DNA from 3 places in the Streptomyces sp. NPDC048650 genome. Region 2 is predicted to be linked to each of the others. Evidence: riboswitches for the same ligand, from Rfam matches in the RefSeq annotation. Region 2 holds a riboswitch; each other region holds the start of a gene.

Evidence for each region. Region 2 has a riboswitch for thiamine pyrophosphate ahead of ACGFML_RS05570 (thiamine ABC transporter substrate binding subunit). Riboswitches for the same ligand answer to the same signal wherever they lie in the genome.
Region 1: it holds a riboswitch for thiamine pyrophosphate, as region 2 does, so the genes downstream of both, thiC (phosphomethylpyrimidine synthase ThiC) here and ACGFML_RS05570 (thiamine ABC transporter substrate binding subunit) in region 2, are expected to answer to the same signal.
Region 3: it holds a riboswitch for thiamine pyrophosphate, as region 2 does, so the genes downstream of both, thiO (glycine oxidase ThiO) here and ACGFML_RS05570 (thiamine ABC transporter substrate binding subunit) in region 2, are expected to answer to the same signal.

The regions. Positions count from the first base shown of each region.
Region 1 covers NZ_JBICVM010000006.1:107,677-117,307, forward strand. The annotation lists gene ACGFML_RS18405 (SsgA family sporulation/cell division regulator) at 1-247, shown strand, start outside; gene ACGFML_RS18410 (YibE/F family protein) at 332-1,684, opposite strand; TPP riboswitch at 1,755-1,911, shown strand; gene thiC (phosphomethylpyrimidine synthase ThiC) at 1,906-3,708, shown strand; gene ACGFML_RS18420 (hypothetical protein) at 3,871-4,779, opposite strand; gene ACGFML_RS18425 (metallophosphoesterase) at 5,000-6,040, opposite strand; gene ACGFML_RS18430 (LacI family DNA-binding transcriptional regulator) at 6,394-7,494, opposite strand; gene hisC (histidinol-phosphate transaminase) at 7,887-8,966, shown strand; gene ACGFML_RS18440 (cyclophilin-like fold protein) at 9,036-9,404, opposite strand.
Region 2 covers NZ_JBICVM010000001.1:1,207,421-1,217,051, forward strand. The annotation lists gene rpsB (30S ribosomal protein S2) at 1-453, shown strand, start outside; gene tsf (translation elongation factor Ts) at 563-1,399, shown strand; gene pyrH (UMP kinase) at 1,561-2,331, shown strand; gene frr (ribosome recycling factor) at 2,506-3,063, shown strand; gene ACGFML_RS05550 (phosphatidate cytidylyltransferase) at 3,063-4,211, shown strand; gene ACGFML_RS05555 (4-oxalocrotonate tautomerase family protein) at 4,472-4,864, opposite strand; gene ACGFML_RS05560 (LysR family transcriptional regulator) at 5,070-5,951, shown strand; gene rlmN (23S rRNA (adenine(2503)-C(2))-methyltransferase RlmN) at 6,392-7,498, shown strand; TPP riboswitch at 7,532-7,652, shown strand; gene ACGFML_RS05570 (thiamine ABC transporter substrate binding subunit) at 7,757-8,824, shown strand; gene ACGFML_RS05575 (ABC transporter permease) at 8,863-9,631, shown strand, end outside.
Region 3 covers NZ_JBICVM010000011.1:214,952-224,582, forward strand. The annotation lists gene ACGFML_RS28215 (phytoene desaturase family protein) at 1-1,253, shown strand, start outside; gene ACGFML_RS28220 (hypothetical protein) at 1,294-2,442, opposite strand; gene metF (methylenetetrahydrofolate reductase [NAD(P)H]) at 2,480-3,397, opposite strand; gene thiE (thiamine phosphate synthase) at 3,518-4,177, opposite strand; gene ACGFML_RS28235 (Rv2175c family DNA-binding protein) at 4,270-4,635, opposite strand; gene ACGFML_RS28240 (NAD(P)/FAD-dependent oxidoreductase) at 4,727-5,968, opposite strand; TPP riboswitch at 6,124-6,236, shown strand; gene thiO (glycine oxidase ThiO) at 6,234-7,451, shown strand; gene thiS (sulfur carrier protein ThiS) at 7,448-7,669, shown strand; gene ACGFML_RS28255 (thiazole synthase) at 7,678-8,472, shown strand; gene pknB (Stk1 family PASTA domain-containing Ser/Thr kinase) at 8,680-9,631, shown strand, end outside.

The sequences.
Region 1 (9,631 bases), on a different contig from region 2:
GGACGGGCTCAGCCGGGCGTCCGGCGAGGGGGATGTGCACATCGAGCCGTCGACCGGCGAACACCTCGGGGATGTCTTCATCAATCTCCAAGTGGGCAGCGAGCGGGCCCTGTTCCGGGCCGGCGCGCCACCACTGGTCGCCTTCCTGGACCGTACGGACCGCCTGGTCCCGCTCGGCGAGGAAGAGGTGTGCGACACCTTGGAGGCCGTACTGGACCGGATCCTCACGGAGGCGCCGGCGGGCTGACCGGGAGCGGGCCCGTCCGACGGTCCGCACGCCGAACCGTCCTCCGCACGCACCGCCCACGGCTGCGATCACCGTGGGCGGCCCTCACCGCTTGCGGCGCCTGCCGTGTGAGCCACGCCGCCCGGCCCGGCCCTGCGCAGCGGCCGGCAGCGCACCCGGAGCGATCCCCGGCTCGCCCTGCGCCCGGCGGTCCGCCGAGACCACCAGCGCCGCCAGCAACGTCGTCAGCGGCACCGAGGCGACCAGCCCGATGCTGCCCACCAGCGTGCGCACGACCTCCTGCGCGACAACCTCGCTCGTGGCGACCGTCCCCACGCTGCTCTGTGCGATCGAGAACAGCAACAGCAACGGCAGCGCCGCGCCCGCATAGGCCAGCACGAGGGTGTTGACGACGGACGCGATGTGATCCCGTCCGATCCGCATGGCCGCGCTGTACAGCTTGCGCCAACTCGCCGACGGATCGGCTTCCTTGAGCTCCCACACCGCGGCGGTCTGGGTCACCGTCACGTCGTCGAGCACACCCAGCGACCCGATGATGATCCCGGCCAGCAGCAGACCGCGGATCTCGATGTCCGGGTACAGGCCGTGCACCAGCCCCGTCGTGTCGTCCGTATTGCCGGTCAGCAGCGCCCAGTCGATGAACACCGAACCGAGCACGGCGATCAGCAGCAGCGAGGCGAGCGTGCCGAGCACCGCCACCGAGGTCCGCGCCGTCAGCCCGTGGCACAGGTAGAGGGCGATGAGCATGATCGCGCTGCCGCCGATCACCGCCACCACCAGCGGATTGGAGCCCTGGAGGATGGCCGGGAGGATGAACAACGTCAGGACCACGAAACTGGCGATCAGCGCGATGAGCGCGAGCACCCCGCGCAACCGGCCGACGATCACGACGGCGAAGGCGAAGATGCCGGCCAGCACCCACATCGGCAGCGTCCGGTCTACGTCGGTGACCGAGTACTGCAGTTCCTTCGGTGCCTTGGGGGAGTAGGCCACCACCACACCCTGGCCGGTCGTGTAGTGCCGCAACGCGTCCGGCGTCACCACCGTCCGGAAGGTGCGCCCGGCGTTCTCACCCGTGGTGACCTTGATCGTCGCCTGCTCGCAGTTCTGCGATGTCGCCGCTCCCCCGGGCGGCGCCGAACTCTGCGGCCCTGGCGGCTGAGGCTGCTGCTCGGCATGCACATCCGCGCAGTTCACCTCCTTCACCGTGACCACTCGGGCCTGTTCGGTGGGCTGGTCGAAGCCGACGCCGGACGGCTTGTGGGACGGAGCGCCCCCCGGCCACAACACGACCAGACCGATCACCACTGCTGCCGCGAACGGGATCAGAATCGCCGCGATGACCTTGCGCAGATGAAGAGAGACGGGCGCCGCCGGCCCATGTCCGTGGGCGTGCGAATGTGCCGTGGAGGGCGGATGCGGTTCGGGAGAGGTCACCGCCCGATCATTGCAAGAACTCCCGGGCCCCCTGTTCACTCCGCCGCATCGGCCGCTACCGTGGTGGCACCTTTGCAATCGCGGGAGCTCGGAGCACCGGGCTGAGAGGGCGCTGACCTTCGTCCCAGCGGCGTTTCACGTGAAACGTCGGCGGACGGAAGCCGCTGCGTCGACCGCCGAACCTGTTACCGGGTAATGCCGGCGTAGGGAGTTGGGTCTTCATGACTCTGCAGGATGCACGCACGCCCGAAAACGGTGCCAGCGGCGGCGAGAGCGCCGACGGCGGCCGGCCGTTGATCGGCTGGCACAAGGGCTATGTCTCCGGCTCGCGGCCCGACCTCCGGGTCCCCGTCCGGAAGGTGCACCTCACCAATGGCAAGGACGTGACGCTGTACGACACGTCCGGGCCGTACACCGATCCGAACATCGACACCGACGTCCGCCGCGGACTGGCACCGCTGCGGGAGAACTGGATCATCGCCCGAGGCGACACCGAGGAGTACGCGGGCCGCCCGCTGCGCCCGGAGGACGACGGGCTCAAGCACACCTCGCCGCGCGGTGGCCTCAAGAACCTCGACGCGGTCTTCCCCGGCCGCCCGCGCCAGCCGCGCCGAGGCCGGGGCGGTGCCGCGGTGACCCAGCTCGCCTATGCGAGGAGAGGCGAGATCACCGCGGAGATGGAGTACGTCGCCATCCGCGAGAACGTCGCGCCCGAGTTCGTCCGGGACGAGATCGCGGCGGGCCGCGCCGTACTGCCGTCCAACATCAACCACCCGGAGATCGAGCCGATGATCATCGGTAAGAACTTCCTGGTGAAGGTGAACGCCAACATCGGCAACTCGGCCGTCACCTCCTCCATCGAGGAGGAGGTGGACAAGATGACCTGGGCCACCAAGTGGGGCGCCGACACGGTCATGGACCTCTCCACCGGCCGGAACATCCACACCACCCGCGAGTGGGTGCTCCGCAACTCTCCGGTCCCCATCGGCACCGTCCCCCTCTACCAGGCCCTGGAGAAGGTCGACGGCAAGGCCGAGGAGCTGACCTGGGAGATCTACAAGGACACCGTCATCGAGCAGGCCGAACAGGGCGTCGACTACATGACGGTGCACGCCGGTGTGCTGCTGCGCTATGTGCCGCTCACCGCCCGTCGGAAGACCGGCATCGTCTCCCGTGGCGGCTCGATCATGGCCGCCTGGTGCCTGGCGCACCACCAGGAGTCGTTCCTCTACACGCACTTCGAGGAGCTCTGCGAGATCCTCGCCTCCTATGACGTCACCTACTCGCTCGGTGACGGTCTGCGCCCCGGCTCCATCGCGGACGCCAACGACGAGGCCCAGTTCGCGGAGCTGCGGACGCTCGGTGAGCTCAACACCATCGCCAAGCGGCATGGCGTGCAGACGATGATCGAGGGCCCGGGGCACGTCCCGATGCACAAGATCAAGGAGAACATCGACCTCCAGCAGGAGATCTGCGAGGAGGCCCCGTTCTACACACTCGGCCCGCTGACCACGGACATCGCACCGGCCTACGACCACATCACCTCCGGTATCGGCGCCGCGATGATCGCCTGGTGGGGCACCGCGATGCTCTGCTACGTCACGCCCAAGGAGCACCTGGGCCTGCCGGACCGCGACGACGTGAAGACCGGCGTCATCACGTACAAGATCGCGGCCCACGCGGCAGACCTCGCCAAGGGCCACCTGGGCGCTCAGGACTGGGACGACGCCCTTTCCGACGCGCGCTTCGAGTTCCGCTGGGAGGACCAGTTCAATCTGGCCCTCGACCCGGACACCGCCCGCGAGTTCCACGACCAGACCCTGCCCGCGGAACCGGCGAAGACGGCTCATTTCTGTTCGATGTGCGGCCCGAAGTTCTGCTCCATGAAGATCAGCCGGAGCATCACCGAGCAGTTCGGCGGTGAGGCGGACGCGACTCCCGGCGAGATCGAGGCCGGCATGCTGGAGAAGTCCAAGGAGTTCGCGGCCAGCGGCAACCGCGTGTATCTGCCGATGGCGGACTGACGCCCGCAGGAGGATCTCCGCCCGTGTGGACCGGCGTCGCCGGGGCTGACCGCCTCGGCGGCGCCGGTCTTCGCGTCATGGCGGCGTCGTACGCCCTGCGGCCCTCCTGACCGCTTGCCCGTGGTCGCCCCCTGTGCCGGACCGGCCCTGCGGAGCCAGGAGTCACTCCGTGGATGCCTCGTCGGCGTCCCGCCCTCCGTGTTCCGGGCTGGTGAAGTCCGGACTGGAATAGCGCGGGCGCGAAGCCGACGGGCCGTTGTCCCGGCTGCTGAAGGCGGGGCGGCTGTAGCCCAGGGTGGGGATGCGGGACTGCGGGGCGGGGCCGGGAACGTACCGGGCGGGGTCGGCGGTGGGTGTGGCGTCGGCGAGTGCCTCACGGAGAAACGGCAGGAGGCCGCGTTCGAGGAGGGCGTGGCGCCAGGCGTCGCGGGCGCGGTCGAGGTCCACGGCCAGGAGTTCGTTCGCTCTGGTGGCGTGGGCGGACGCGGAGCCGTTGCGCAGGGCCGTGATGACGAGGCCGCCCATGGCCGCAAGGGAGCCGGCCGCCGTCAGCGCGGCGAATATCCAGCCGACGCTGATCAGCGGCTGGGCCATGGACTTGTCGGGGCTGACGGCGCGCAGGATGTAGCCGATGAGGAGAAAGAGGATGGCCGCGATACCGGCCAGGACCGGCACCAGGACGGCGATCATGGCGGCCAGCCCGGCGCCGGCCGCCTCCGGGGACAGAGATATGGACGTGGTGTCGCCCGGCCCCGCGCCGCTGGCCGAAGCTGTCGCCTCGCCGCTCTCCCCCGTCGGTTCCGATACCCGTTCCGCGCCCTCGGAGGGCGCCGTAGCGGGTGCGCGCAAGGCGCTGCGGAGCTGGACGTAGCGTTGGTATTCGGCCGTCGCGCAGGCGGCGATGGCGGTGGTGGCGCTGAGGGCCATCGTGCGCAACTGCTCGGCGCCGAGGTGTTTTCCGGCGGCGGACGTGGGGCTGTCCGGGCGGTGTCCGGCGGTGCGCAGTGCCTCATCGAGGAGCCGCGCGAACTCCTCGCGGTCCTCGTTCAGCAGGTGCGGAGCGCTGTTCATGTGGATCCCCCGATGCTCCGTAGGGCCGTACGGGCCGGCTGGGCCGGGCTGTGGGCGGAAACGGAGGAGAGCCTGCTACGGATAGCCCGATGGTAGAGCGCCTCCGCCGGGGGGTGACAGTGGGTTTGCGGAATTTGAGTAATGCCGCGACCGGAATCCGCCCGGCCGGCCCGGTCCGCCGACCCGTCACCGGGCCGGCGGACGGCTGCCGGGTGAAGGCTCAGCCGGCCAGCGGAAGTTGAACGACGAGCAGCTTTCCGGCCATGGTGACGCCGCCGTCCATGGCGATGGCGAGTCCCTCGGCGTAGACGTGCGGGCCGTCGACGGCGCTTCCGTCGCTCTCGCCGTCCTCGGCGCCGACCTCGCCCAGCAGGTACGGGATCGGGCTGTGGCCGTGCACCACGCGCTCGCCGCCGTAGGCGTCCAGGAGTTCGCGCACGGCCTCCGAGCCGGACTCGTCGCGGAAGGCGAAGCGCTTGGTGAACTTGCGGAAGAGATCCCAGACTTCGTCGGCCTCGCTGCGGGTGAGCACGTCGTGGACGGTGTCGTTGACGGCCTCGATGGAGTCGCCGTACTCGAGGTAGGCGGTGGTGTCGGAGTGCACGAGCAGATGCCCGTCCTCCTCCATCACGGCGTCCAGGCGGGCCATCCACTGCAGGTGGTGGTCCTCCAGGCGGTCCATGTCCGACTTCTGGCCGCCGTTGAGCAGCCAGGCGGCCTGGAAGGAGGCGGTGCCGGCGCCGGACTGGACCGGGGTGTCGCCGAACCGCTTTGCGCCCAGCAGCAGCAGCTCGTGGTTGCCCATCAGGGCCTTGCAGTAGCCGCCGGCCGCCGCGGCCTGGGCGGAGAGCTGCATGACCAGGTCGATGACGCCGATGCCGTCCGGGCCGCGGTCGGTGAAGTCGCCGAGGAACCAGAGGCGGGCGTTGCCGGCCGCCCAGTTGCCGTCGGCGTCGATCAGCCCTTCGGCGGCGAGCGCCTCGCGCAGCTCGTCGTAGTAGCCGTGGACGTCGCCGACGACATAGAGCGGGCCCATGCCCTCGGGCGTGTCCTGCTCGAGAACGGTCTCGGGCGCCGGCACGAGGTCGGCGGCCGGACGGTCGATGAGGGTGTCCGTACGGCCCGCACCGATGACCGGGAGGTCCCGCGCGGTCGGGGTGTACTCCTCGGGCAGCTCGACCGGCGCGGCCGGGGGCGGCACCAGAGGCGGTGCGGCCGGCGGCCCGGCGGGCAGATGCACCGGCGGTCCGGCCGGTGGCATGGGAGGCGGTCCCGCGGGCGCGCCGGAGCGTGGCCCGGGTGGCGGAGGGGACGCCGGAATCTGTCCCGCCATGGTCCACACCATGGGTCCCTGACTGGCCCCCTGAGTCATCGACCCCTCCACCGTCGCGCCGCCGTGCACCTCTCGGACCTTGCCTGGTCGACGGCGGTCCGCGGTGTCGTGCGCCCATCATAGGAATGCTGCTCGCGGGTTGTGACGCACCCGGGGGTGGTCAATCGGCGGGAGCCAGGCGTTCGCGGCTGATTTCTCCCGGGATCACCCTGTTTTTTCCTGGCCCAAGGAGGCGTGTGGACGGCGATGTTACGCATGATTCGTCGCGCGACGACGTGCGCTCAGGTACCGGCCGGTCCCCGAGGGGGGCTGATGGTCGTCCGCGTCGAACGTCGCTGGGACGAGGTCCGCACGATCAGATCGGTCGGTATCACCTGTTCGATGGGGTGACCGTGGTCAAGGCCCTCGATGGCGTCGATGAGGATCTGGACGACGGCGGTTCCGATGCGGCGTGGCTTGAGGGAGAGCGTCGTGATGGGCGGCTCGGTGGTGGCGTACACGGTGGACTCGCTGCAGCAGACGAGCAGCAGGTCCTCGGGTACGCGCAGGCCGTAGCGCCGGGCGGCGGCCAGCAGGTCCGTGCCGTTGGGGTCGAAGAGCCCGTATACGGCGTCGGGCCGGTCCGGGCGGGCCAGCAGCCGGTCGGCGGCGACGGCACCGGCGCACGGGTCGTGTGCCGGATAGGACTCGTAGACCGGATCCTGGCCGACGCGTTCGCACCAGCGCAGATAGGCGGTGGTCGAGAGCCGGGTGTAGGTGTCGGTGGTGGTGCCCGTCAGCAGGCCGATGCGGCGGGCGCCGGCGTCGGCGAGGTGGTCGAGCAGGCCGAGGACGGCCGCTTCATGGTCGTTGTCGACCCAGCCGGTGACCGGCAGGGCGCCGCCGGGGCGGCCGTCGGAGACGACGGGGATGCCGTGCCGGACGAGTTCGGTGACGACGGGGTCGCCGTCGGCCGGGTCGATGACGACGGTGCCGTCCAGGGCGACGTTGGACCACACGTCGTGGCGGGAGGTCGCGGGGAGGATGACCAGTGCGTAGCCACGGGCCAGCGCGGCGGAGGTGGCGGCTCTGGCCATCTCCGCGAAGTACGCGAATTCTGTGAAGGTGAAAGGTTCATCCCCGTACGTGGTCACGGTCAGGCCGAGGAGCCCCGACTTGCCGGTACGGAGGGTGCGGGCGGCGGCGGAGGGGCGGTAGCCCAGCCGCTCGGCCACCTCGCGGACGTGGCTGCGGGTGGCATCCGGAAGCCGACCCTTGCCGTTGAGCGCGTCGGAGACAGTCGTGATCGATACACCGGCCGCGGCGGCAACGTCCCGGATGCCCGCTCGTCCCAGCCGGCGGCCGGTCGACCGGCTCACCTGGTGCTTCCCTGCTGCTGTCATGGCGAGCCGATAGTAGGGCTCGGCAGGGCCATTCGCGGGGCCCCGCCGAGGCTCGTTAAAAGGTACGTTTCTGCATAGTGATGGGCCATCAATTTCCTTTGAAATCAAGGTAGTTGGCGTCCACGACGATGATACGCGGGGTTTTCGGGTGCCCTCGCCTGGCGATCGGCCCGGGTCTCGAAGAGGTCTCAAGTCACCTTCACGAGGGACGCGCGCCAGGGCGCGAGCCACCGGCGCGTAACAGAGAGGGGAGCGCTCCGCAGAGCCTGTGCGCGGATGTCGTGAGGCTGCCCACGGATGCCGCCGGAGAATCTGGGGCTGCCGCCGACCGGGGCAATCCTCATAAGGTATGCAGTATTGGAGTCGAGCGGGACGGTCGAGGAGGACCTGCGGTGAGCGAGAAGACCCCGAAGCTGCGTGCTGCGCTGGGCGGCATCCCCACCTACAAGCCGGGGCGGCCCGCGGCGGCGGACGGCCCCGCGGCCTACAAGCTGTCCTCCAACGAGAACCCCTATCCGCCGCTGCCGGGGGTCCTGGAGAGCGCGGTGGCCGCCGCCGGGGCCCTGAACCGCTATCCGGACCTGGCCTGCACGGGCCTGATGGCGGAGCTCGCCGAGCATCTCTCGGTGCCGCTGACGCATCTGGCGACCGGGACCGGCTCGGTGGGCGTGGCCCAGCAGCTGGTGCAGGCGACCGCCGGGCCCGGCGATGAAGTGATCTACGCCTGGCGATCGTTCGAGGCGTACCCGATCGTCACCCAGGTGTCCGGTGCCACCCCGGTGCAGGTGCCGCTGACCGCCGGCGAGGTGCACGATCTGGACGCGATGCTCGCCGCGATCACCGACCGCACCCGGCTGATCTTCGTCTGCAACCCCAACAACCCCACCGGCACCGTCGTGCGCCGCGCCGAGCTGGAGTCCTTCCTGGACCGGGTGCCGAGCGACGTCCTGGTGGTGCTGGACGAGGCGTACTGCGAATTCATCCGCGACGAGGAGGTGCCGAACGGCATCGAGCTCTACCGCGACCGGCCCAATGTGTGTGTGCTGCGGACCTTCTCCAAGGCGTACGGCCTGGCCGGGCTGCGGGTCGGGTTCGCGGTCGCGCACGAGCCGGTGGCCGCGGCGCTGCGGAAGACGGCGGTGCCGTTCGGGGTGAGCCAGCTGGCGCAGGAGGCGGCGGTGGCGTCGCTGCGCAGCGAGGCGGCACTGCTGGAGCGGGTCGATGCGCTGGTGGCGGAGCGGGCCAGGGTCGCCGACGGGCTGGTCGGACAGGGGTGGACGGTCCCCGAGTCGCAGGCCAACTTCGTCTGGCTGCGGCTGGGGGACCGTACGGTCGACTTCGCGGCGGCGTGCGAGCGGGCCGGGGTGGTCGTGCGGCCGTTCCCCGGTGAGGGGGTGCGGGTGACGATCGGTGAGAGCGCGGCGATGGATCTGTTCCTGGAGGCCGCGCAGGAGTTCCGCAAGTCGCTGTAACTCCTTGCGGGGCGGGCGAGTTGCCCGTGCGGCGCGGTGCTGGGGCCGCGGGTCGACCGACCCGCGGCCTCAGGCTTTGTGGACGCGGATCGGATCGCCGCCTCGGACGGTGGCGAGCAGGCGGGGGTCGCCGTCGATGCGTCCCAGCACATTGCACGGGGAGGCGAGGCGGGACTCGTCGCCCCGGGATATCGGAGTGGGGCCGTAGGGCAGTGCGAGCGCGTTGCCCTCGGTCCAGAAGGCGACCGTGCCGGGTTCGACGACCTGGCGGGCGCCGGCCTCCAGCGCGGGCGTGAGCCCGGTGTCGAAGTAGACCTCTTCGCCCCAGGTGTGGGCGGTGCCGTCGAGTGGCAGCGCGGCCAGCAGGGCCGTGGCGGTCGGGGTCTCGTCGAGGGTCGCGGTCACGTGCCCCGCGGGCCAGGAGATGCGAATCTTCATGGCCATGGATTCAACAATATGTTGAAGTTCAGCGGAAGGGCCGCGCGGTAAACGTGGAATAAACATGCATGAGCCATGGAATCTTGCGTGACGGCGGTCACGTACCCCCCTTATCGAAGGTTGAAAGCCCATGCGTAATAATGCTTGTGAATGTGAACGCGTTCACAAGCGCACGCCCGGTCTGCGTCGGTCATCGGCGCAAAAGGGACTTTGCCGTAGCCGTGGTG
Region 2 (9,631 bases):
CAGAAGGTGCCCAGCGCCGTCTGGATCGTGGACACCAAGAAGGAGCACATCGCCGTCGGTGAGGCGCGCAAGCTCAACATCCCGGTCGTCGCGATCCTCGACACCAACTGCGACCCGGACGAGGTCGACTACAAGATCCCGGGCAACGACGACGCGATCCGCTCCGTCACCCTGCTCACCCGCGTGATCGCCGACGCCGTCGCCGAGGGCCTCATCGCCCGCTCCGGTGCCGCCACCGGCGACCAGAAGCCCGGCGACAAGGCTGCCGCCGAGCCGCTGGCCGAGTGGGAGCGCGACCTGCTCGAGGGCGAGAAGAAGGCGGACTCCGACGCCGCCGAGGCTCCCGCCGCCGAGGCTCCGGCTGCCGACGAGGCCCCCGCGGCCGAGGCCCCCGCGGCCGAGGCCTCCGCCGCCGAGGCCGAGAAGCCGGCCGCGGACGCCGAGCAGGCCTGACCCGCAGCATCCCGGTTGATGACGGCGGGGGCAGGCGCCACAAGCGCCGCCCCCGCCGTTCACCCGTAGATCTTTCGACTTCGAGATTTCGAGAAGAGATTCACAGACCATGGCGAACTACACCGCCGCTGACGTCAAGAAGCTCCGCGAGCTCACCGGCGCCGGCATGATGGACTGCAAGAAGGCCCTGGACGAGGCCGAGGGCAGCGTGGACAAGGCCGTCGAGGCGCTGCGCATCAAGGGTCAGAAGGGCGTCGCCAAGCGCGAGGGCCGCTCCGCCGAGAACGGCGCCGTGGTCTCCCTGATCGCCGACGACAACACCTCCGGTGTCATCGTCGAGCTGAAGTGCGAGACGGACTTCGTCGCCAAGGGCGAGAAGTTCCAGGCCGTCGCCAACGAGATCGCCGCGCACGTCGCGAAGACCTCTCCGGCCGACCTCGAGGCCCTGCTCGCCTCCGAGATCGCGGCCGGCAAGTCCGTCCAGGCGTACGTCGACGAGGCCAACGCCACCCTGGGCGAGAAGATCGTCCTGGACCGCTTCGCCCAGTTCTCCGGCGGCTTCGTGTCGGCTTACATGCACCGCACCATGCCCGACCTGCCGCCGCAGATCGGTGTCCTTGTCGAGCTCGACAAGGAGAACGCCGCGGTCGCCAAGGGCGTCGCTCAGCACATCGCCGCCTTCGCCCCGAAGTACCTCGCCAAGGACGACGTCCCGGCCGAGGTCGTCGAGGCCGAGCGCCGTGTCGCCGAGGAGACCACGCGTGCGGAGGGCAAGCCCGAGGCTGCCCTGCCGAAGATCGTCGAGGGTCGCCTCAACGGCTTCTTCAAGGACGCGACGCTGCTCGGTCAGCCGTACGCGCTCGACAACAAGAAGTCCGTCGAGAAGGTCCTCCAGGAAGCCGGCGTCACCCTGAAGCGCTTCTCGCGCATCAAGGTCGGCATCTGAGCCTGCCGCAAGGCAGCGAATGACCTGCGACCCCGCTAGGGTCGTACGCAGTCGGCCGCTCAACGGCCGGCCGCAGATGTGACGAGGAGGCCATTGCCGCACAGGGATCTGGACCAGACCCACGGCAATGGCCTTCTTCGTATGTGTACGAGGAGAGCTCAATGAATCACGGTGCCGACGGCGCGGACACAGACAAGGCCGTTCACGGCGGCAGGCGACGGTTTCTGCTGAAGCTGTCGGGCGAGGCGTTCGCCGGTGGCGGCGGACTGGGCGTCGACCCCGACGTGGTACACGCAATGGCCCGCGAGATCGCCGCCGTGGTGCGTGAGGGCTATGAGATCGCCATCGTGATCGGCGGCGGCAACTTCTTCCGTGGAGCCGAACTCCAGCAGCGCGGCATGGACCGGGCCCGCTCCGACTACATGGGCATGCTCGGCACGGTCATGAACTGCCTGGCCCTCCAGGACTTCCTGGAGAAGGAGGGCATCGACTCCCGCGTCCAGACCGCCATCACCATGGGCCAGGTCGCGGAGCCGTACATTCCACTGCGTGCGGTACGCCACCTGGAGAAGGGCCGCGTCGTCATCTTCGGCGCCGGCATGGGCATGCCGTACTTCTCCACCGACACCACCGCAGCCCAGCGCGCCCTGGAGATCGACGCCGAGGCCATGCTCATGGGCAAGAACGGCGTGGACGGCGTCTACGACTCCGACCCCAAGAAGAACCCCGACGCGGTCAAGTTCGACGCCCTCGAATACAGCGAGGTCATCACCCGCGAGCTGAAGGTCGCCGATGCGACCGCCATCACCCTGTGCCGCGACAACAAGCTCCCGATTCTCGTGTTCGAGCTGCTCGCCGAGGGCAATATCGCGCGTGCGGTGAAGGGTGAGAAGATCGGCACGCTCGTCAGCGATCAGGGCACCCGGGCCTGACGGCCCCAACCGCCGAGATTCCGACGGGCTCCGGCCTGTAGGGGCGGCAACTCCCGGCCGTGGGAAGACCTCGGTACGGGGATGGACAACAGCCTGCCGGTCGGACACCGTGCAGGAGAAGACGCGCGGCAGGGGCGAGGCTCTGCTTCTTACCGATAGGACCAGGAGCAAGTGGTGATCGAAGAGATCCTCCTCGAGGCCGAGGAGAAGATGGAGAAGGCCGTCGTGGTCGCCAAGGAGGACTTCGCCGCGATCCGCACCGGGCGGGCGCACCCGGCGATGTTCAACAAGATCGTGGCGGATTACTACGGGGCCATGACGCCGATCAACCAGCTGGCGTCGTTCTCGGTGCCCGAGCCGCGGATGGCCGTGGTGACGCCGTTCGACAAGAGCGCGCTGCGCAACATCGAGCAGGCGATCCGAGACTCCGACCTCGGCGTCAACCCGAGCAACGACGGCAACATCATCCGAGTGACGTTCCCGGAGCTGACCGAGGAGCGCCGCAAGGAGTACATCAAGGTCGCCAAGGCCAAGGGCGAGGACGCGAAGATCTCGATCCGCAGCGTGCGCCGCAAGGCCAAGGAAACCCTCGACAAGCTCGTCAAGGACAAGGAGTCCGGCGAGGACGAGGTGCGCCGCGCCGAGAAGGAGCTCGACGACACCACCGCGAAGTACGTCGCGCAGGTGGACGAGCTGCTCAAGCACAAGGAATCCGAGCTCCTCGAGGTCTGATGAACGAGTCATCCTGGGGGACCCCGCCCGGCGCCGCTCACTGGGGGCCGACCGATCAGGGAATGGCCCCCACACTGCGTGGGGCGGCGCCCCCCGCCCCGGCGGGTCCCGTGTACGACGGGGGCGAGGCGGCGCAGACTCGGCCCATGCCCATCGTGCCCGAGCCGGGCGGACACCAGGACGACCACCGGGATCACCGGGACGACCGGGGGGCTGCTCGACTGAGTGGCCCCCTCTTCCGCGACGAAGAGCCGCAGGAGCCCATGTCCACTGCTTTCCCCGGTTCCCCCGAGCACGGCAGCTCCCGGGCCCCAGAGAAGCCGAAGAAGAAGAGCGCGGGGCGCAATCTGCGTGCCGCGATAGGGGTCGGCGTCGGCCTCGGCGTGATCATCATCGCGTCGCTCTTCGTCTACAAGCCGGTCTTCATCGGCGTCATAGCGATCGCCGTCGTCGTGGGCATGTGGGAACTGACCTCGCGGCTGTCGGAGCGCAAGGACATCCGCGTGCCGCTGGTGCCGCTCGCGGTGGGTGGCACCGCCATGATCGTCGCCGGATACGTCCGGGGTGCCGAGGGCGCGTGGGTGGCGATGGCCCTCACCGCGCTGGCCGTCCTGGTCTGGCGGATGACCGATGCGCCCGACAACTATCTGCGGGACGTCACGGCGGGCATCTTCGCGGCGTTCTACGTGCCGTTCCTCGCGACCTTCGTGGCACTGATGCTCGCCGCCGAGGACGACGGACCCCAGCGGGTACTGACCTTCCTGTTGCTGACCGTCGTCAGCGACACCGGGGCGTACGCGGTCGGCTGGCGCTTCGGCAAGCACAAGCTCGCGCCGCGCATCAGCCCCGGAAAGACCCGCGAGGGACTGGTCGGCGCGGTGCTCTTCGCGATGGTCGCCGGCGCCCTGTGCATGCAGTTCCTGATCAAGGACGGCATCTGGTGGCAGGGCCTGCTGCTCGGCCTCGCCGTCGCGGCCAGTGCCACCCTCGGTGACCTGGGCGAATCCATGATCAAGCGGGACCTCGGCATCAAGGACATGGGCACCCTGCTGCCCGGCCACGGCGGCATCATGGACCGCCTCGACTCCCTGCTGCCGACCGCACCGGTCGTCTGGCTGCTGCTCGTGGTCTTCGTCGGTTCGGGCTGAACCGCACAGGAGGCCGGGCCGGAGCCCTGAGGGGTCTGCCGCAGTACGCGGTGGGCCCCTCTCGCCATGTCCTGGCGCACGGAAGAGCCCTGGCCGGGGGTGTCCACGGTGGACGCGTGGGTGTGCCTGGGGCGCGCGATGCCGGGCCTGGCAGGACGGCGTCTCCGGTGTCCTGTCGTGTCCGCCCGGTGCCTCCGGTGCCTCCGGTGCCTCCGGGCGTCCCGGCACCTGGCCCCGGCCCTGCCCCCGGCCCGCGGACGTCATCGACTCTGACGGTAATGGTCGAGTTGGGTGACTCCGTTGTAGCCGTAGCTTTCGGGATGAAGTTCGTACAGCGCCACCCCGGCCACCGGGGGGAGCACACCGAGGGCCGTCCGCAGCAGTTCGTATGCCTCGGTGATGAAACGGGCCTTCTCCTCAGCGCTGTTGGTGCCGGCGGTGATGCTCACCTCCACATGAGCACCGGTGCACCCATCCATGGGCCGGCCCGCCACGAAATAGCGGTCGCCCGGCACCAGGTGCACATGGACCGTGGTGCGTCCGGCGGACTTGCCGAGAGCGGAGACGGCCAGGTCGGTCAGGCCCTCCGCGAGCGCCTGCTGGGTCGCCGGGGCCAGTTCGGGATCGGAGACGGTGACTCGGATGAAAGGCATGACGCGGCCGACTCTCTGAAGCGGGAGCGTACGACGGGGTGTGCCGGCGAGGTGCGACGGCGACGAGCGACGGCGACGTGTGACGACGCAGGACGGGCACGTGGGCGCCCGAGCCGCCGGCCCTGTCGTGAGGACGATCGTCAGCCTTCCCGACCGGAGATAATGAGTCCAACCAATATGATCGATGAGCCCATGAGGGGGACGCATGGCGCTGAATCTTCCTCAACTGCGGGCGTTCGTCGCGGTGGTGGAGGCCGGTGGGTTCGGCGCGGCAGCAACCGATCTTGGGCTGAGCCAGTCGGCGGTGTCGCATGCCGTCGCCTCGTTGGAGCGGATCCTCGCCGCCCCGTTGCTGGTGCGCACCGCACCCGTGCGCACCACGGCACTGGGAGAGAGCGTCCTGCCGCACGCCCGCCTGGCGCTCGCCGCGACGGAGGCGATCTGCGATACGGCGGCCGAGCACGAGCAGGCGACAGGAGGGACGGTGCGCCTCGCCTCGACTCCCACGGTCTGCCAAGGGCTGCTGCCCGCGCTGCTGCGTTACTGGTCCGAGCACGTGCCGGGCGTCTGCGTGCGGGTCTTCGGAGGCAGCAGCGCGGAGGCCGAGAGCTGGCTGGAGAACGGGACCGCGGACGCCGCCATCCTGGCCGATCCGCCCTCCCGCACCGGGGCGCTGCTGGCGACCGACCCGCTTCTCGCGCTGCTGCACGAGGACCACCCGCTCGCCCGCGAGGGCACCCTGCACGTGACGGATCTCGAGGACGACCCGCTGATCCTGTCGCCGAACGGCTGCGAACGCGACATACGAAAGATCTACCAAGCGGCCGGCGCCGGTTTTTCCCCCAGCCATCGCATCCGGGACCTCGGAACGCTCATCAGCATGGTCCAGGCCGGCATGGGCGTGTCGATCCTGCCGGGGATCGCGCGCCCTCTCGTCCCGGCCGACCTCGTCCTCGTCCCGATCGAGCCGCACCACAGCAGACGCCTCGTCCTGTGCGGACCGGACGAACGCCCCTGGTCACCCGCCGTGCGCGCACTCGTCGACTCCGTGGACCGGCTGACCCCGGCCGTGCTCAGTGGCGCATGACGTGCGGGGCGGAGGGACGCACGCCCATGACGCCATCTCCTGATCGCGTGAACAGCGGGGAAGAGGCGGCGTCGCGTGTCCGCCCCCCGCACCATGACCATGCCGACAACGTCGCCTCGTGGGACAACGCCGAGCCCGGTGACTTCTTGTAGGCGTTTGCCGCCTGGGTCGACGACGCGGGCGGCAAGTACCGGAGCGCCGGCCGTGACCTACCTGACAGCGGTGACCGGGGCTTCTTCGCCAGAGCTCCGAGCGCAGCCACCGTGTAGGAGAGGCGCACGGCGCCAACCCTGGGCCGTACCTGGGCCAACCCTTGCCGTACCTGGGCCGCGCAAGGTGGCCACCAGCGACGGAGGGCCACAGCGGGTGACCGCTCTCTCACCGGTCCCTCACCGCTCCCGCCTGGGGCTCCCTGGACGATCTGCCACACTGGACGCACCATGCCTGCACCCGGAGAACTCACTTTCGTCGCGCCGCGCGGGGCCAAGAAGCCCCCGCGGCACCTTGCCGATCTCAACCCTGTCGAGCGCCGTGAAGCGGTGGCTGCGATCGGGGAGAAGCCGTTTCGCGCCAAGCAGCTTTCGCAGCACTACTTCGCCCGCTACGCCCATGATCCGGCGCAGTGGACCGACATCCCGGCGGCGGCGCGCGAGAAGCTGGCGACGGAGCTGCTGCCGGACCTTATGAACGTCGTGCGGCACATCTCGTGCGACAACGACACCACCCGCAAGACCCTGTGGAAGCTGCACGACGGCACGCTCGTGGAGTCCGTGCTGATGCGCTACCCGGACCGGGTCACCATGTGCATCTCCTCGCAGGCCGGCTGCGGTATGAACTGCCCGTTCTGCGCCACGGGACAGGCCGGGCTGGACCGCAACCTCTCCACGGCCGAGATCGTGCACCAGATCGTGGACGGGATGCGCGCGCTGCGGGACGGTGAGGTTCCCGGTGGCCCGGCGCGGCTGTCCAACATCGTCTTCATGGGGATGGGCGAGCCGCTCGCCAACTACAAGCGGGTGGTCGGCGCCGTCCGGCGGCTGACCGACCCCGAGCCCGACGGGCTGGGGCTGTCCCAGCGCGGCATCACCGTGTCCACGGTCGGGCTGGTCCCGGCGATGCTGCGGTTCGCCGACGAGGGCTTCAAGTGCCGGCTCGCGGTGTCGCTGCACGCGCCGGACGACGAGCTGCGTGACACGCTCGTCCCGGTCAACACCCGCTGGAAGGTGCGCGAGGTCCTGGACGCGGCGTGGGAGTACGCCGAGAAGTCCGGCCGCCGGATCTCCATCGAGTACGCGCTGATCCGCGACATCAACGACCAGGCCTGGCGCGGTGACCTGCTCGGACGGCTGCTCAAGGGCAAGCGGGTCCATGTGAACCTCATTCCGCTGAACCCGACCCCCGGCTCGAAGTGGACCGCCTCGCGGCCCGAGGACGAGCGGGCGTTCGTCAAGGCGATCGAGGCGCACGGCGTGCCGGTGACCGTCCGGGACACCCGCGGCCAGGAGATCGACGGCGCCTGCGGGCAGCTCGCGGCCTCGGAACGCTGACCGCCCGCTGGTACTGTGTGATCGAACAAATGCACATTCCGACAGGGGAGCGCCACAGCGCTGAGAGTGCGGAAGCGTCGTAGAGCCACGGCGCCCGCAGACCCTTGAACCTCGCCCGGGTCATTCCGGGTAGGAAGTTCGGTAGTCACTCATGCTGTTGCGCCCTGCCCGGACCCGCCGGCCGTACGTCGTTGGACGTCGCGAGCCGTGGGCACCGGGCGGGGCCGCGTCTCTTCCTGGCCAGCCAGGAGGAAATCAGTGAGTACCACCAGAAGGATCACCGCGGCGGCGCTCGCGGCCGTGGTCGCGATGACCGCCCTCGCGGCGTGCGGCGGCGCGGACGAGGACGCCAAGACCGTCACCCTGGTCAGCCACGACTCGTTCAATGTCTCCAAGACGGTGCTGGCCGCCTTCGAGAAGGAGAGCGGCTACAAGGTCCGGGTGCTCAAGGGCGGGGACGCCGGGAAGGCCGTCAACCAGGCGATCCTGTCCAAGGACAATCCGCAGGGCGATGTGTTCTTCGGCATCGACAACACTTTGCTCTCGCGTGGCCTGAAGGAAGGCATCTTCAGCCCGTACAAGGCCAAGGGGCTGGCCGGTGTGCCGGCCGGCCTCCAGCTCGACAAGGGCAAGCACCGCGTCACGCCGCTCGACTACGGCGACATCTGCGTCAATTACGACCGCGCCTACTTCGCCCGGCACAAGATCGCGCCGCCACGGACCTTCGACGATCTGGTCAAGCCCGAGTACAAGGGGCTGCTGGTCACCGAGAACTCCGCGACCTCCTCGCCGGGGCTCGCCTTCCAGCTCGGGACCATCGCGAAGTACGGCACGGACGGTTGGCTCCGGTACTGGAAGAAGCTCAAGGCCAACGGCGTCGAGGTGGTCGACGGCTGGTACCAGGCGTACAACGAGCGCTTCTCGGGCTCCGCGGCGGGCAAGGCCAAGGGCGACCGGCCGCTGGTGGTCTCCTACGCCTCCAGCCCGCCGGCCGAGGTGCCGGGCAAGAAGCCGCAGCCGCGGCAGGCGCCGACCGGCGTCGCGACCGGCACCTGCTTCCGGCAGATCGAATTCGGTGGCCTGCTCAAGGGTGCCCGGAACGAGAAGGGCGGCAAGGCGCTGCTGGACTTCCTGCTGAGCCGGAAGTTCCAGGAGGACATGCCGCTGACGATGTTCGTCAACCCCGCGCTCAAGGACGCCAAGGAGCCGGCGCTGTTCACCAAGTACGGCGCGACGATCCCCAAGCCGGCGACGGTGCCCCCGGAGACCATCGCCGAGAACCGCGAACAGTGGATCAAGCAGTGGTCCTCGCTCGTTCTGAAGTAGCCCGCGCCCCGCGCACGAGGCCCGCACGGAGAACGGCGGTGCGGCTCGGCCTGATGGCCTTGCCGCTCGTCTTCTTCGCGCTGTTCTTCGCCTATCCGGTCGTGGCGATCGTCGGGCGGGGGCTCAAGGACGGCGGCCGGTGGCAGCTCGGCCGGATCGCCACGGTCCTGGGCGATCCCGATGTGCTCCATGTGCTGTGGTTCACCCTCTGGCAGGCGGCGGCCTCGACGGCGCTGACGCTGCTGATCGCGCTGCCCGGCGCGTATGTGTTCGCGCGGTTCGACTTCCCCGGCAAGCAGTTGCTGCGGGCGGTGGTGCTGGTGCCTTTCGTGCTGCCGACCGTCGTCGTCGGCTCGGCGTTCCTGGCGCTCGTCGGGCGGGGCGGACTGCTGGACGACCTGTGGGGCGTCCGCCTCGACACCTCGGTGTGGGCGATCCTGCTGGCCCATGTCTTCTTCAACTACGCCGTGGTCGTACGGACCGTCGGCGGCCTCTGGGGGCAGCTCGACCCCCGCCAGGAGGAGGCGGCGCGGGTGCTGGGCGCCGGCCGGTTCGCCGCCTGGCGGAAGGTGACGCTGCCCGCGCTCGGTCCGGCCGTCGCCGCCGCGGCGCTGATGGTCTTCCTCTTCACCTTCACCTCCTTCGGCATCGTGCAGATTCTGGGCGGCCCCACCTTCTCGACCCTGGAGGTCGAGATCTACCGGCAGACCGCGGACTTCCTGGACCTGCCGACGGCCGCCGTCCTCACGCTGCTCCAGTTCGCGGCCGTGCTGGGGCTGCTGGCGCTGCATGCCTGGACCGTGCGCC
Region 3 (9,631 bases), on a different contig from region 2:
CAAGCCGCCATGTCTTCGCGGACGGCACCTCGGCCCCACTGCCCAACGCCTCCCGGGCCGGCGTGATCGAGGCCCTGGACGCAGCGCTGGGCGCCGGCGCGGGCGAGCGCTGGAGCGCGTTGGTCGGCCGCGCCCGCGAGGCGTGGGACGCCACCCGTCGCCCGCTCCTGGAGGAACCGCTGTGGCCGGACTGGCGGGTGCTGGGGCGGGATCCGTATCCGGCCCTCCGCCGGCGCGGGCTGTTCGGGCGCGGCAGGGGCCCCACGACCGCCACGCTCGCCGAGGTGGCGCGCCGCGAGCTGACCGACCCCCGGCTGATCGCCCTGCTGGAGAGCCATGCGCTGGCGTACGGCTTCGACCCGCGCAGCGCGCCCGCCGGTGCCGCCGTGCTCCCGTACATGGAGCAGACCTTCGGGAGCTGGTATCCGCGCGGCGGCATGCGGGCGCTGGCCGATGCGGTCCATGAGCGCGCTCTGGCGCGCAAGGTGGAGTTCACCTTCGGCGCCGAGGTGACGGGGATCGTGGAGAAGGACGGCAGGGCGGCCGGCGTCGAGCTCGCCGACGGTCGGGTGGCGGAGGCGGAGGTCGTGGTGGCGGGCATCGATCCGGCGCGGATCGCCGGGCTGTGCCGGGGCCGGGAGCCCTGGGGCCCGGACGACGTACGCCCCGGCCCGCGGCCGGGCGACCGTGCCGCGGCCCGGCTGACGGTCTGTCTGGCGCTGCGCGGGGCGCGCCCGCAGGACGCCGTGCACCGGACGGTGGTCCACACCGCGGACCGCGGCGCGGAGCTGGCGGCCGTGTTCGGCGGCGCTCCCGGGACGCGGGACGCCGGTGCCCGGCCCACGGTGACGGTGCTGCGCCCGGACGACGCCACCACCCGGCCCGACGCGGGGCACGAGGCGGTGACCCTGACCGCGGCGGTGGCCCCGCCCGGCCCGGAGGGCCCGACCGCGGCCCTGACACAGGTCGCGGACCGGATGGCCGAGGCCGCCGAGGCGGCGGTGCCGGGCCTGCGGGAGCGGATCCTGTGGCGGGAGGTACTGCCGCCCGCAGCGGGGGAATCGGTGCCCGGACCGGCGCTGGCGGGGCAGCAGGGGCGCTTTCTCCGGCCCGGCAACCGCACCCGGATACCGGGGCTCTACGCCGTCGGCGGCCGGTCGCACCCGGGCGGCGGGCCGGCCCACGCAGGGATGTCCGGTGCCATCGTGGCGGGCCTGATCGTGAACGGCGACGACTGGCGCGGCTCGACCTGAACCCCTGACACACCGGCCGGGGCCCCGGCCGCCGGGCGGCTCAGTAGCGGTACTGCTGCTCGTCGTAGCCCTGCTGCTGGTAGGGCGGGTACGGCGGCTGCTCGGGCGGGAGCTCGCCGTCGCGCTGCTGCGGCACCCAGACGCCGTCGGGCGGTGTCCCGCCGTAGCCCTGGCCGGGGCTGCGGCCCTGGTCGTCGTACTGTCCGGCCGGGTAGGTCGACTGGCCGTAGGGATCGGGCTGCCCGTACGGGTCGTAGGGCGCGGAGTAGGGCAGGCCGTCGGCGTACGGGGCGGCGTAAGGCGCCTGCCCGCCCTGGCCGCCCTGGCCGTAGGGGTCGCCGTACGCCGCGTACGGGTCGGCGTAGGCGCCCGCCGGGGGCTCCTGGCCCGTGGCGTTCTGACCGTAACCGCCGTCGTACGCATAGCCGTTGGTGTCGCCTGCGACGTTGCCGTAGGGGTCGTACGGGGCGTAGCCGGGGTCCTGGGGGCCGCGGGCATCGGGGCTGTAGATGCCGTACTGGCCGGTCTCCTCGGGCATCGGCTGCGGGGCGTAGACGGCGCCGGTGTCGTACAGGCCCTGGCCGGCGTAGGAGTCCTGCGCGGGATACCCGACCTGCCCGTCGTAGGGGCTCTGGTACGAGTCCTGCGCGGGGTAGGAGTCCGGCGCGGGGTAGGCGTCCTGGGCGGGGTAGGCGTCCTGGGCGGGGTAGGCGTTCGCCCCCGGGTACGCGTAGGCGTCCGGTGCGCCGGAGGCGTTCTGTTCCGGGTAGGCGTCCTGGCCGCGGAAGCTGTTGGCGCCGGCGAAGACGCTCTCCTCCTCGCCCGGACCGGTGCCGTCGGTGGCCGGAACCTCCTCCAGCCCGGAGACCTGAAGGGTCGGTTCGGCCGCGGGGGCGGCGCCCGCGCGACCGCGGCGGCGCCGGCTCTCGCGCGGTTTGCCGCCCAGGGCCCAGCCGGTGGAGAACCCGCGCCGGAAGGAGAGCGTGACGTTGGTCTGGCCGACGGCGAAGGCGATCAGCCCCACCGCGATCACGATCACCTGCGGCAGGGCGACGCCGACGACCACGCCGAGGAAGCCGACGAAGGCCAGCAGCCGCCAGCGCAGCCGGGCCTTGTACTGGAGCAGCACCTCGGCCAGGAGCCAGACCGCGACGAGTCCGAATGCGATGTAGAGGATCGTCCAGCCCATATACGCCCCTCTTCCGCCGCTGTCCGGCCACCGTAGATCAGGACTGCTGGTGCAGCCCCAGATTCTCGTAGATCTCCAGGGTCGCCGTGGAGTGGTTCAGGGTAATGAAGTGCAACCCCGGAACGTCCTCGGCCATCAAGCGCGCACACAATTCCGTCGCGTACTCGATGCCAATGGAGCGTACCGCCGCCGGGTCGTCCTTGACGGCCAGAATGCGGTCGGCCAGCTCGGGCGGGAACGCAGCATTGCTGAGCTGCGCGAAGCGCTCGATCTGGCGCACGTTCGTGACGGGCATGATCTCCGGAATGATCGGCGTCGAGCAACCCGCAGCGGTGACCCGGTCGCGCAGCCGGAAGTAGTCCTCGGGGTAGAAGAACATCTGGGTGATGGCGAAGTCGGCGCCGGCCCGGCACTTGTCGACGAAGTGCGTGACGTCGGTGTCCCAGTCCGAGGAGCGGGGGTGCATCTCGGGGAAGGCGGCGACGCCCACGCAGAAGTCGCCGGACTCCTTGATCAGTCGGACCAGGTCGGCGGCGTAGTCCACGCCCTGCGGGTGGCGCACCCAGTCGCCCATCGGGTCACCGGGCGGGTCGCCGCGCAGCGCGAGCATGTTGCGGATACCGGCGTCGGCGTACTGCCCGATGACATTGCGCAGATCGGCCAGGGAGTGGTTGACGGCGGTCAGATGGGCGACCGGGGTGAGGGTGGTGTCGGTGGCGATGCGTTCGGTGGCGCGCACCGTGCCCTCACGGGAGGTGCCGCCGGCGCCGTACGTCACGGAGACGAAGGTCGGGGAGACGGCCTCGATCCGGCGAATGGCGTTCCACAGGGTCCGCTCGCCCTTCTCGGTCTTCGGGGCGGCGAACTCGAACGAATACGACTGCTTGCCGGAAGCCAGCAGCTCGCGCACGGTGCGTGCGCGATCAGTCCTGGTGGAAGCTGTACCTAGGGCCATACGGGCAGGTTAACCAGAGGCCCGGCGCACACCAACCGGCGGACGCATTTGTCCACCCGTTGGACATCTTCCCGGCCACCAGCCGTCCGGAATTCGCCTCCCGGCCCACCCGCGGGCCCGCTAGGACGCCTGGGCGCCCCAGGTGCGGATCCGCTTCGCCAGCTCCGCGGCGGCCGTGCCCGGGTCGTCGGCCTCGGTGATCGCCCGTACGACCACGACGCGACGGGCGCCGGCCTCCAGGACGTCGTCGAGATTGCCGGCATCGATCCCGCCGATCGCGAACCAGGGGCGCTCGGGGGCGCGCCCGGCGGCGTATCGGACCAGATCGAGGCCGGGGGCGTGGCGGCCGGGCTTGGTGGGGGTGGGCCAGCACGGGCCCGTGCAGAAGTAGTCCACTCCCGGCTCGGCCATTGCAGCGTCCACCTCGGCCTCGGCGTGGGTGGAGCGGCCGAGGAGGACGTCCTGGCCGAGGACGGCGCGGGCCGCCGGTACCGGGAGGTCGCCCTGGCCCAGGTGCAGCACCTGGCTGCCGATGGCGTGGGCGACGTCCGCGCGGTCGTTGACCGCCAGCAGCTTGCCGTGCCGCCGGCAGGCGTCCGCGAAGACCTCCAGGTGGCGCAGCTCCTCGCCGGCCTCCATGCCCTTGTCGCGCAGCTGGACGATGTCCACGCCCGAGGCGAGCACCGCGTCCAGGAACTGCGCCAGGTCGCCCTGCCGCTTCCGGGCGTCCGTGCAGAGGTACAGCCGGGCGTCGGACAGGGCCTGTCGTGCGGTGGTCATCGGGCGGTCTTCCCCCAGATCGGGGGCGTATGGGCCGGAGCTCCGGCCCATACGCCCCAAGGATGCGGTTTACGGATTCGGGTGCGGTGGCGTCAGACGGCGAGCGCCTGCGCCCGGCGCTTCACCTCCGTGCCGCGGTTCTCGCGCAGCGCCTGCGCCGGGGTGCCGGGCAGGGTTTCGTCGGGCGTGAAGAGCCATTCCAGCATCTCGTCGTCGGCGAAGCCGTCGTCGCGCAGCAGGGTCAGGGTGCCGACGAGGCCCTTGACGACCTTGCCGTCCTGGATGAAATCGGCGGGCACATGGAGCGCCCTGTTCTCGCCGCGGCGCACCGCGATCAGCTGGCCCTCCTTGACCAGCTGCCGGACCCGCGTCACTGCGATGCCGAATTCTTCGGCGATGTCGGGGAGGGTGAGCCAGGCGGGAACGAGTCCATCGATGTTTGCGTCAATCTCGGTCACAGGACAAGCGTGCCACCTCGGACTGACAGCCGGTAGCCGGGATCGCCGTCCGGGCCGTCCGGCACCCCGGAGGGTGATGCCGCGCACCCGGTCAGCGCGCCGCCGCCTTCAGCGGAAGGGTGGCGTCCGCGGCGCGGTCGCGGTCGAGGGCGGCGCCCTTCTCGATGAGTTTGCGCCCCTGGGCCAGGTCGCGGGGGCGGCCGACCGCGAGCAGGGCGGCCAGCCGGTTCTCGCGCAGCCACAGCACGGCCCAGGAGGCACCGGCCGGGTCGCCGCGCCAGATCGTCTCGTCGGCGCCCTCGTGGTGGCCCGCGTACTGCACGAACCGCCCGAACTGCTCGGACCAGAAGTACGGGACCGGGTCGTAGACCACGCCCTCCGCGGCGCCGCGCGTGATGTTCTCGGCGACCGTACGGGGGCCCTGGAGGGCGTTGTCCCAGTGGTGGATCAGCAGCCGGCGGCCGTAGCGGGCCGACGGGAAGGAGGCGCAGTCGCCGACCGCGAAGACGTCGGGGACGGAGGTGCGCAGCTGGTCGTCGGCCAGTACGGAGCCGTCCTGCGGCGAGAGGGCCACGCCGGAGCCGGCCAGCCAGGCGGTCGCGGGGCGGGCACCGATGCCGACGACCACGGCGTCGGCGGGGAGGGTGGTGCCGTCGGCGAGGGCGACCTCGCCGGAGGAGACGGCGGCGACCCGGGTACCGGTGCGCAGCTCGGCGCCGGCGTCCGCGTACCAGGCGGTCATTCGGTCGGCGACCTCGGCGGGCAGCGCACCGGCCAGCGGGCGGTCGGCGGCCTCGACGACGGTGACCGTGGAGCCCGCCTCGCGGGCCGCGGTGGCGAATTCGGCGCCGATCCAGCCCGCGCCGACGACCACGACCCGCTGCCGGGCGGCGAGCACCGACCGCAGCCGCTCGGCGTCGTCGAGGGTGCGCAGCAGGTGGACGCCGGCCCGGCCCTCGCTGCCGGGCAGCAGGACGGGGTCGGCGCCGGTGGCGAGCACCGCGTGGTCGTAGGCGATCGGGCCCTCGGCCGTGTCCATCTCGTGGGCGCCGGGGCGCAGGGCGGTGACCGGGCGGCCGAGGTGCAGATCGATACCGAGGGCGGCGAAGTCGATGTCGAAGGTGGCGCCGTCGGCCGTGCCGAGCAGCAGTGCCTTGGACAGCGGGGGGCGGTCGTAGGGCTGGTGCGGCTCGTCGCCGAGCAGGGTGATCGCACCGCGCCAGCCCGCCTCGCGCAGGGCGACCGCGGTCTGCACGCCGGCGATTCCCGCGCCGGCGATCACGACGCGCGGCGTGTGGTCAGGGTCCTGGGAGGACTTGCTCTGCTCGCTCACCCGATCACTGTAGGACGGTGGGAGAGGCCGCCCGCAGCACCGCGCAAGGAGATCTCTGACACAGCGTCACGGACGGTGACGCCCCGGACCGGGCCCGGGGGCGCTGTCCCATGGCGCCTTACGGCGCGTCGCGGACCCGTATTAGGGTGACGGGCACACGCACTCGCGGGAGCCCGGACGCACCGGGCTGAGAGGGAGGCTGGCCGGCCTCCGACCGTACGAACCTGATCCGGGTCATGCCGGCGAAGGGAGGGGCTGGACGCCCATGCATCCACCTGCGACACGCTCCGCATCAGCCACGGGCCACCCTGACGTCCTGGTCATCGGGGGCGGCATCATCGGTCTGGTCACCGCCTGGCGGGCGGCCGGCCGCGGTCTGACCGTCGCGGTCGCCGACCCCGATCCCGGTGGCGGCGCCGCCTGGGTGGCGGCCGGCATGCTGGCCGCGGTCACCGAACTCCACTACGGCGAGGAGGTCCTGCTCGGCCTCAATCTGGCCTCCGCGCGGCGCTATCCGGACTTCGCCGCCGAGCTGGAGGAGGCGAGCGGGCAGCAGACCGGCTACCGGCGGTGCGGCACGCTGGCCGTGGCGCTGGACGCCGACGACCGTGCCCATCTGCGCGAACTGCACGCGCTGCAGAACCGCTCCGGACTGGACTCGCAGTGGCTGACCGGGCGCGAGTGCCGCCGTCTGGAGCCGATGCTGGCCCCCGGGATCCGGGGCGGGCTCCGGGTCGACGGCGACCATCAGGTCGACCCACGGCGGCTGGCGAGCGCGCTGCTGGTCGCGTGCGAGCGGGCCGGGGTGGTCTTCCACCGCTCCCGGGCGGAGCGGCTGACGGTCGACGGCGGGCGCGCCTCGGGTGCCGAACTCGCCGGGGGCACCCGGCTGCCGGCCGGTCAGGTCGTGCTGGCCGCGGGCAGTGACAGCGGGCGGCTGGCCGGGGTGCCGCAGGCGGTGCTGCCGCCGGTGCGGCCCGTCAAGGGGCAGTTGCTGCGGCTGCGGCTGCCGCGGGTGCCGGCCGGGAGCCCCCCGTTCCTGTCGCGCACCGTACGGGCCGTCGTGCGGGGCAATCCGCTCTATCTGGTGCCCCGGGAGAACGGCGAGCTGGTCGTGGGGGCCACCAGCGAGGAGCTGGGCTGGGACACCACGGTCACCGCGGGCGGCGTCTACGAGCTGCTGCGCGACGCCCACGAGCTGGTCCCGGGCATCACGGAGCTGCCGCTGGTGGAGACCTGCGCCGGACTGCGGCCCACCTCCCCCGACAACGCGCCGCTGCTCGGACCGACCGACCTGCCCGGCCTGCACCTGGCCACCGGGCACTTCCGCAACGGCGTGCTGCTGACGCCCGTCACCGGCGAGGTGATGGCCGAGGTGCTGGCCGGCGGGAGCCTTCCGGACGAGGCCCGCCCCTTCTCCCCCGCGCGCTTCACCGCCCACCGGGCCGAGCACGCCCACGTCCCAGAGGAGCAGCCCGTATGAGTGCCCCCCCTTCCACGGTGTCCGTGTCGGTCAACGGCGAATCCCGCCGGATCCCCGGGGACCTGACCCTCGACCGTCTCGTCGCGACGCTGACCCGGGCGTCCGCCGGGGTCGCCGCCGCGGTCAACGAGACGGTGGTGCCGCGCACCCAGTGGCCCACCACCCCGCTCGGCGACGGCGACCGCGTCGAGGTGCTCACCGCGGTCCAGGGAGGCTGATCCGGAACATGGCGGACGATCTGCTCACCATCGGTGACACCACCTTCACGTCCCGGCTGATCATGGGCACCGGGGGCGCGCCCAGCCTCGACGTCATGGAGCGGGCGCTGCTCGCCTCCGGTACGGAACTGACCACGGTCGCCATGCGGCGGCTGGACCCGACCGTGCAGGGCTCGGTGCTGTCCGTGCTGCGGCGGCACGCGATCCGGGTGCTGCCGAACACCGCGGGGTGCTTCACGGCGGGCGAGGCGGTGCTCACCGCCCGGCTGGCCCGGGAGGCGCTCGGTACGGACTGGGTCAAGCTCGAGGTGGTCGCCGACGAACGCACCCTGCTGCCCGATCCCGTCGAGCTGTTGGACGCCGCCGAAACCCTGGTGGACGACGGTTTCACGGTGCTGCCGTACACGAACGACGATCCGGTGCTGGCCCGGAGGCTGGAGGAGGCGGGCTGCGCCGCGATCATGCCGCTGGGCTCGCCGATCGGGTCGGGCCTGGGCATCCGCAACCCGCACAACTTCCAGCTGATCACGGAGCGGGCGGGCGTTCCCGTCATCCTGGACGCGGGTGCGGGCACCGCATCGGATGCCGCGCTCGCCATGGAGCTGGGCTGTGCGGCGGTGATGCTGGCGTCCGCGGTGACCCGGGCGCAGGAGCCGGAGCTGATGGCCGAGGCGATGCGGCACGCGGTCGACGCCGGACGGCTGGCGTACCGGGCGGGCCGGATCCCGCGCCGCCACTTCGCGCACGCGTCCTCGCCGGCGGAGGGCGTCGCGGCGCTGGACCCGGAGCGGCCCGCCTTCTAGACGGCGGACGGGTACACCCTCGCCGGGTACCCCCTGGGGGTGCACCCGGCGAGGTCTGTGGGTGCGGCGCATCCGGGCGACCCCCTCTCCCGGCACCGCTCCTGGCACCGCTCCCGGCACTGTTCCTGTCACTGTTCGGCTGCAGTCCGCCCCGAGTGACCGCCGCGGCGTCGGAGCAGCCGGTAATGCCTCGTAGACTCGTCTGCCGTGGATACGACCCTTCAGGACCCGCTCGAGGGCCAGCTGCTCGACGGCCGCTACCGCGTTCAGGCGCGCATCGCCGCCGGCGGGATGGCCACGGTCTATCGGGCCTTGGACACCCGGCTCGACCGCGTACTCGCGCTGAAGGTGATGCACCCGAGCCTGGCCACGGACGCGGCGTTCGTCGACCGCTTCATCCGGGAGGCCAAGTCGGTCGCGCGCCTTTCGCACCCGAACGTGGTGGGCGTCTTCGACCAGGGCACCGACGGCACGTACGTCTATCTGGCGATGGAGTACGTCGCCGGGTGCACACTGCGCGATGTGCTGCGGGAGCGGGGCGCGCTGCAGCCGCGGGCGGCGCTGGACATCCTGGAGCCGATCCTCGCGGCCCTGGGTGCCGCGCACCGCGCCGGTCTCGTGCACCGGGACATGAAGCCGGAGAACGTCCTGATCGGTGACGACGGCCGGGTCAAGGTCGCCGACTTCGGCCTGGTGCGGGCGGTGGACACCAACACCACCGCCTCCACCGGCTCCGTCCTGGGCACCGTGTCCTATCTCGCCCCCGAGCAGATGGAGCACGGCACCGCCGACGCCCGGGTCGACGTCTACGCCTGCGGTGTGGTGCTCTACGAGATGTTCACCGGCGGCAAGCCGCACACCGGTGGCTCCGCGGCGCAGATCCTCTACCAGCATCTGCACGAGGACGTCCGACCCCCGTCCACCCTGGTGCCCGGCCTGGCGCCGCAGCTGGACGATCTGGTGGCGCTGGCCACCGCCCGCGATCCGCAGCTGCGCCCGCAGGACGCGGCGGCGCTGCTGTACCGGGCGCGGGAGACCCGTGCCGAGCTGACCGGCGAGCAGCTTGATCTGGTGCCGCCGCAGGCGCACGAGCTGCCCGCCGGCGACGCCGAGCGGACGGATGTCCTGCCGCGGCTCGGCGGGCCGGCGGCACCGGGCG